DNA from 2 places in the Paraburkholderia sp. GAS82 genome. Region 1 is predicted to be linked to the other one. Evidence: riboswitches for the same ligand, from Rfam matches in the RefSeq annotation. Region 1 holds a riboswitch; the other holds the start of a gene.
What was found. A riboswitch is a leader RNA that binds a small molecule or an ion and turns the genes downstream of it on or off. The one in region 1 is predicted to bind cobalamin.

Region 1 (3,492 bases):
GTGTGCTCGCGAACCGGGTCGGCTCGCCCTATCATGCGAAACTGCTTGAAGAGGCATTACCGGCCTCGCTGCGCTGGTGCGGCCATCTGAACAGCAACGACTCGATCGAATTGCCGGACCGGCACCTCGGTTTGCACCAGGCCGCAGAAATCGCGGATCTCGATGCACGCCTCAACCAGGTTGCCGATGCGCTCGCCGCGACGCCGCTGGCCGAACTGCCACCGGCCATCGACTTCGAGGCGCCACCGCGTAACAGCCTACCACGCCTGCTCGACGGCAGGCTGATCGCAATTGCAAAGGACGCGGCCTTTTCCTTTATCTACCCAGCCAATCTCGCACTGCTCGAAGCACTCGGCGCCAGACTCGCGTATTTCTCGCCGCTCGCCAATGAACCGGTACCTCAGGCTGCCGACGCCCTCTATCTCCCCGGCGGTTACCCGGAACTCCATGCCCGGACCCTGACGGACCGGAAATGCAGTGCCGGCTCGATTCACGCACACGCCGCAGCCGGCAAACCGTTGATCGCCGAATGTGGCGGCATGCTCTATCTGCTAGACCGACTGATCGACGTGCACGGTGCCTCTACCCCGATGCTCGGCCTGCTGCCCGGCGAGGCCAGCATGCAGACCCGCTTCGCGGCACTGGCCATGCAACAGATCGAAGGACGACACGGCGTCATGACCGGACACACGTTCCACTATTCGAAGCTGAACACGCCGCTCGCACCGGTTACGACCGCGGTTCGGCCGCAAGGCGCAACCAGCGGGGAAGCCCTCTATCGGCACGGTGCAATCGTCGCAACCTACATGCACGCTTACTGGCCGTCGAATCCGGTATTCGCCGCCGCCTTGTTCCGCGGCGAGGCGTTCTGAACAAAAATCGTTGGAAAGGGAAAGATTCCTCCGTCCGAACCGCTATTCAAGCGGAGATTGACGCCCTCCGGCAGCCTTCTGTACTCTTGCGCCTTGATGGTTCCCCTCACCGGGATTAAACGGGAACGCAGTGAGAGCGCTCTGCTCAAGTCTGCGACTGCCCCCGCAACTGTAAGCGCCGAGTCCACACCATGCTTGACCACTGGGCAACCGGGAAGGTCGGTGCCGGATTGTGACGTGCGAGTCAGGAGACCTGCCATCGACCGAGGTCTGCTCAGCCGGATCGGACGGGGATGTCCGAGTCGCCAAGTATCCGTTTGCGCGAATGGATACCTGCTGTAAGGACAGCCCGAACCTCAGGATTCTTGCATGTCCATCACGTACTCAAGGTCAGTTCCAACTGACGCATTGCGCTATCGGCTGATTGCCATCTACAGCGTCCTCGCTTTATTCAACGTCGGCAGCTGGATCTGGGCCTTCATAGCCTTCCACGGTCACCCGCTGTTGCTGGGCACCGGCCTGGTCGCCTACGGCTTCGGATTGCGCCATGCAGTCGATGCCGATCACATCGCCGCCATCGATAACGTCACACGCAAACTGATGCAGGATGGCCGACGGCCCGTCACGGTCGGTTTCTTCTTTGCGATCGGTCACTCGGCCGTGGTTTTGCTGGTAGCGGCAGCGGTTGCTGCTACGGCCTCTGCGCTCGAAAGCCGGTTCGAATCCTGGCAAAACGTCGGCGGCGTGATCTCGACCAGCGTCTCAGCGATCTTCCTGTTTTTGATCGCGGCCATGAACCTGATCATCCTACGCGGCGTATGGCGGGCGTTCAAGAAAGTAAAGCGTGGTGAGCCGTACGATCAGGACGATCTCGACCTCCTGCTCAACAGTCGCGGCTTGCTCGCACGGATGTTCCGGCCGCTGTTCAAGCTTGTATCGAACTCATTGTGGATGTTGCCGCTCGGCTTTCTGTTCGGCCTGGGTTTCGATACCGCGACCGAAGTCAGCCTGCTCGGCATCTCGGCACACCAGGCATCTCAAGGGTTGTCGATCTGGATCGTGCTGGTGTTTCCGGTACTCTTCGCCGCAGGCATGACACTGATCGACACCACCGACGGGATCCTGATGCTTGGTGCCTATGAATGGGCGTTCGTGCGACCGATCCGCAAGCTTTACTACAACCTCACGATTACGCTGGTCTCTGTGCTCGTCGCGGTCGTGATAGGCGGTATCGAGGCGCTGGGGATGATTGCCGACCAGATCAGGCAGAAGGGCCTGTTCTGGCAGACCGTCGATACGTTGAACGAGAATTTCAACAACCTCGGCTTCGTCATCATTGGCATCTTCATCGTCTCGTGGGTCCTGTCGTTCCTGATTTACCGGATCAAGGGCTACGACAAACTCGAAGCGCATCTGCATGCGCAATAAGCGCTCAGTTGACCCGGCTCGGCTGGAGTCAGCGTGACGCGTCCGCACGCTTGCCGATAGCGGCGAACACCCGAGTCAGGTCGAGGTGCTCCTCGAGCGTATCGGCGAGCCGGTCGAGCGACGCGTCCCGCAACGCCGGATAGTCGAGTGCTTGCGAACCGGCCAGCCCCGCCCACGCGAGCAAGGCACTGCAGGAGGCCGGCGTGTCGAACAGCCCGTGCACATAAGTGGCGAGAATCTGTCCGTCAGCCGACATTGCACCATCGGGACGTGTATCGTCCCCGTCCGACTGGTCCGCTACGAGGTACAAAGCCGGCGCAGCAAGCGCGGGGCCGTGGGTTTCGCCCATGTGAATCTCGTAGCCGCAAACGTCCGGCGAACCGCTCAGCGTCAGGGCGCCCGTGACGTTCCTGAGCATCTTCTCGCGTGTGATGACGGTCTCGTAATCGAGCCAGCCGAGACCCTTCGTGGTACCCGGCTGGCCCTCCACGCCGTGAGGGTCGCTCAGTGATTGGCCGAGCATCTGCATGCCTCCGCAGATACCGATCACCCGGCCGCCATAACGCAAATGCCGACGCAGCACTTCTTCCCAACCGTTGTCGCGCAGCCAGGCCAGATCTCCACGCACATTTTTGGAGCCGGGCAAAATCACCAGATCCGCGGGCGGCGGCGGAATACCCGCGAGCGCATAGCTGAAATCGACCTGCGGGTGCGCGCGCAGCGCATCGAAATCCGTGTGATTGCTGATATGTGGCAATGCCGGCACGACCACCCGCAGAGACTGCACGGCATCGGCCGCACCGCTATGCGCCACACGCGGCAGCATGTCTTCGGCGTCGAGCGCCAATCCGTGCAGATACGGCACCACCCCTAGTACCGGCTTGCCTGTACGCGCCTCCAGCCAGTCAAGCCCAGGCTTCAGCAGGCCCGGATCGCCGCGAAACCGGTTGATGACGAGACCGCAGACCCTTGCGCGTTCGGATTCGGACAGGCATTCGAGCGTACCGAGCAAATGCGCGAACACACCGCCGCGATCGATATCGGCCACCAACAGCACCGGGCAATCGACCGCTTCAGCAAAGCCCATATTGGCGATATCGTTCGCACGCAGATTGATCTCCGCCGGGCTGCCCGCCCCTTCCACCAGGATCGTGTCGTACTTCTTCTGCAGGCGTGCGTAAGATTCGAGCAC
Region 2 (3,492 bases), on a different contig from region 1:
CAGCGGCAAGCTGCGAGCCGTCCGCCGGCCGAAGCGCGGCGCCACCGCCTAAAACACCGCCTGGAACGCTGCCTTAGAACGTGTAAGCCAGCTTGCCGAACGCCGTCCGGCCCAACGTGTTGTAGCCGTACGCGGTTACGTACTGCCGGTTGAACAGATTCGACAGATTGGCGGACACGGTGAGATGCGAGTTGACCTTGTACGCAGCGCGCAGGCCCACCGTTGTATAGGATGGCAGATAAATCGAGTTGGCCTGATCGTCGAAGGTCGATCCACCGTACAGCACGGAGATGCCCGTGCTCAGTGCGTGCAGGTGGAACTCGTCCCACATGTGATCGATGTTCAGGCTGAACGTCTGACGCGGGCGGCGGTTAAGCCAGGTCTGATCCGTGACGTCCTGCGGATTCAGGAAACCGACCGAGAGGCTCACCGGCGTCGATTTGCCGATGATGCCCTTGTACGACAGGTCGATGCCCTGAATATGCGCGCGTCCGACGTTCACCGGCAGGAAGGTCAACGAGTCGTATTCGATCAGGTTGTGAACGCGCGTGTCGTACACCGCCGCCGTGAAGGTCCCGAACGACGTGGTGGCATCCAGCGCCGCCTCAACCGTATCGCTGCGCTCCGGCAGAAGGTTTGGGTTCCCGTAGCCCGGATAGTACAGGTCGTCGAAGGTCGGCAGACGGAACGCATTGCCATACGAAACGCGCGCCGTATAAACCGGCGTAATCGCATAAGACAAGGCAACGTTGCCGGTATTGACCGACTGCCCCTCGATGATCTCGTGACGGCCTGCCAGGAACACGGTCAACGGGCCGAGCGTCGCCGACTGATGCAGCGAAACCGCTGAATCGTCGCGCGTCGGCACACCCGACGGAATGTCGTACGGCAGGAAGGCCTGCTCGCGCGAGAAGTCGTAGGCAAGCTTGGTCTCGCCGGACAGCGGCAGGTTGAACAGCGCGGGCCCACGCTCCTGATGCGTCAGCGAGGTCGACGTGCTCAGGCGCGTCGAGTCGATCTCATCGGATGGGATGCCCGGCGTATTCGTATACAGGAACTCGCGGTCCGTGGCGTAGCCGACCGACTGATCGAGCTGCGTGAACGGCGTGATATCCAGATGGAACGCGGCGCCCGTCGTCAGCTGATAATCGGCCTGCCGGTCGTCGCCGCCCGCGTCATCGTAGGAGAGATCCGAGCGGTGATACAGGAAGAACGTGGAGAGCGACCAGTTGTTGTGCGCGTAACCCAGGCGTCCATCCACGTCCTGCGCATGGTACGGGTTACGGCCGTCTTCGTGACCGAAGACAACCGGCTGCGTCGCATCGATCCCCGCCGTGTTGTAGTCATGCAAGCCGAGCGAGTAGGTCAGCCCGCTCAACGCCGACAGCGCGCCGGTGGACGGGACCGAGCCCGATGTGCGGACCTGCGTATCGAAGGTCTTGTTCGACCCGCCGCCCACCGACACCGTGGTCTGATTGGGCTGATTGGAAGCGTGGTTCGTGAAGAGCTGGATCACGCCACCCATCGCATCGGCGCCGAACGAAGCGGCTGCCGGACCGGAGATCACCTCCACGCGGTCGAATGCGGAGGTCGGCAGATCAGCCCATTCGGCCTGACCGCTGGTCGCGGAACCGACCCGGATACCGTCGATAAACACGGCCACCTGATTTCCCGCCGAGCCACGGATGCTGACGGACGCAAGCGAACCTGGGCCGCCGTTCTGCGCAATGGTCACACCGGGCAGTGTAGCAAGCGCCTGCGTGATGCTTGGGTCAATGGGCGAAAGACGGTCGAGATCTGCGCGAGTCAGAACCTGGGTCGTGGCATATCGCTGATCGAACGATTGCGGCAGATGCTGCGTGTCGCCGGTGACGAGGATATTCGGTAGCGTGGTTTGCGCGACGGCCTGATCCTGGGTCGACGACGAGTCGTCGGCGTGGGCGACCTGGCAAGCGGTAACCGTCAGCGCGGAGCTGATGATGAGATGACGAAGCTTCATTATTGGAATCCTGGGGATAGCGCGCCCCACAGTTGAATAGTAGACAACGACGCCGAGGTCTGACTTCCGGTTCGGACTGAAACCGGTCACAGTGGCGCGACCGCGCTGGATTTGCACCAGCTTCCACGAGTCGTTTGCGCGCATTCTACTTGTGAATCTAACGGGGACCGGAATAATTCCCGCCAATCGACGCGTCATTGCAACATCGCACCAGCGCGGTTCTGACGCCCAACGATCGGGCGTTTCGCGCCAGACGGGTGCATCCGAGAACGGCTCGGGCGCGGCGTACATGCCTGTATCGCCCTGCCCTGAAAAGGCGCGACAGCCTTCCCGCGCGGTTGGCATGAGTCTTGAGTACAATTTCCCTGAACTTGTACACAAGAGGGAATACGAGATGCGCGGATGGACAATTTCGGATTGGCAGGAAGCGTATCGGGACGGTGCGACGCCCGCCCAGTTGCTTGGCGAACTGGTCCGCGGACTGACGCCCGAAGATGACCCCGCATGGATATCGACCGTGACGCAAGCAGTGCTCGACGCGCAGCTCGCGGGCCTCGAGGCCAGGCTAACCGCGGTCGGTGGCGATCTGACGAAGCTGCCGCTCTATGGCGTGCCATTCGCCGCGAAAGACAATATCGACGCCGCCGGCTTCGAGACCACAGCCGCCTGCCCCGCCTTCGCCTATACGCCAGAGCGCAGCGCGACGGTCGTGCAGCGGCTGACCGATGCCGGCGCAATCGTCATTGGTAAAACCAATCTCGATCAGTTCGCGACCGGCCTCGTGGGCGTGCGCTCCCCTTACGGCATCCCGGCCAACAGCTTCGACGCCGAGTACATCTCGGGTGGCTCGAGTTCGGGGTCAGCCTCGGTGGTTGCGCGCGGCATCGTCCCTTTCTCGCTGGGCACGGATACGGCCGGCTCGGGACGCGTCCCTGCGGGCCTCAACAATATCGTCGGAATCAAACCTACTCGTGGCGCGTTCAGCAATAGAGGCGTGGTGCCGGCATGCCGCACGCTCGACTGCGTGTCGGTCTTCGCGACCACTTTCGACGACGCCGCGCTCGTGTATGACCTGGCCGCCTCACTCGATCTGGCCGACGGTCTGTCCCGCGAAGCGCCCGCCTCCGCGCTTCAGTGGCGCGTTCCCGCCGCGCCGCGTTTTGCGGTCCCGTCACAGCCGGAATTCTTCGGCGATGAACTGTCCGCGCAAGCCTTCAATGCCGCCGTGGCGCACCTTGAAGCGCGCGGCGCGATCTGCGTGCCGCTCGATTTTTCGCTCTTCGACGATGTCACTGCGCTGCTGTATGACGGCGCATGGGTAGCGGAACGCTATGCGGCGATTCGCGACTTTGCTGGCTCGAACGAAGCCGACATTCACCCGGTTGTGCGCGACATCATCTTCAAGGCCAAGGAATTCTCCGCCACCGACACCTTCGAATCGATCTACCGTCTCGCCGATCTCAAACGCCGCGCCGATGCGATGCTGGCGCAGT

Region 2: linked by a shared signal. The riboswitch ahead of P3T17_RS33940 (TonB-dependent receptor domain-containing protein) and the one ahead of P3T17_RS22575 (HoxN/HupN/NixA family nickel/cobalt transporter) in region 1 are both predicted to bind cobalamin.

The regions. Positions count from the first base shown of each region.
Region 1 covers NZ_JBNDLX010000007.1:146,846-150,337, forward strand. The annotation lists gene P3T17_RS22570 (cobyrinate a,c-diamide synthase) at 1-872, shown strand, start outside; cobalamin riboswitch at 953-1,147, shown strand; gene P3T17_RS22575 (HoxN/HupN/NixA family nickel/cobalt transporter) at 1,242-2,300, shown strand; gene P3T17_RS22580 (cobyric acid synthase) at 2,329-3,492, opposite strand, start outside.
Region 2 covers NZ_JBNDLX010000014.1:177,992-181,483, reverse strand. The annotation lists gene P3T17_RS33945 (DUF5074 domain-containing protein) at 1-52, shown strand, start outside; gene P3T17_RS33940 (TonB-dependent receptor domain-containing protein) at 74-1,999, opposite strand; adenosylcobalamin (AdoCbl) riboswitch at 2,045-2,134, opposite strand; gene atzF (allophanate hydrolase) at 2,394-3,492, shown strand, end outside.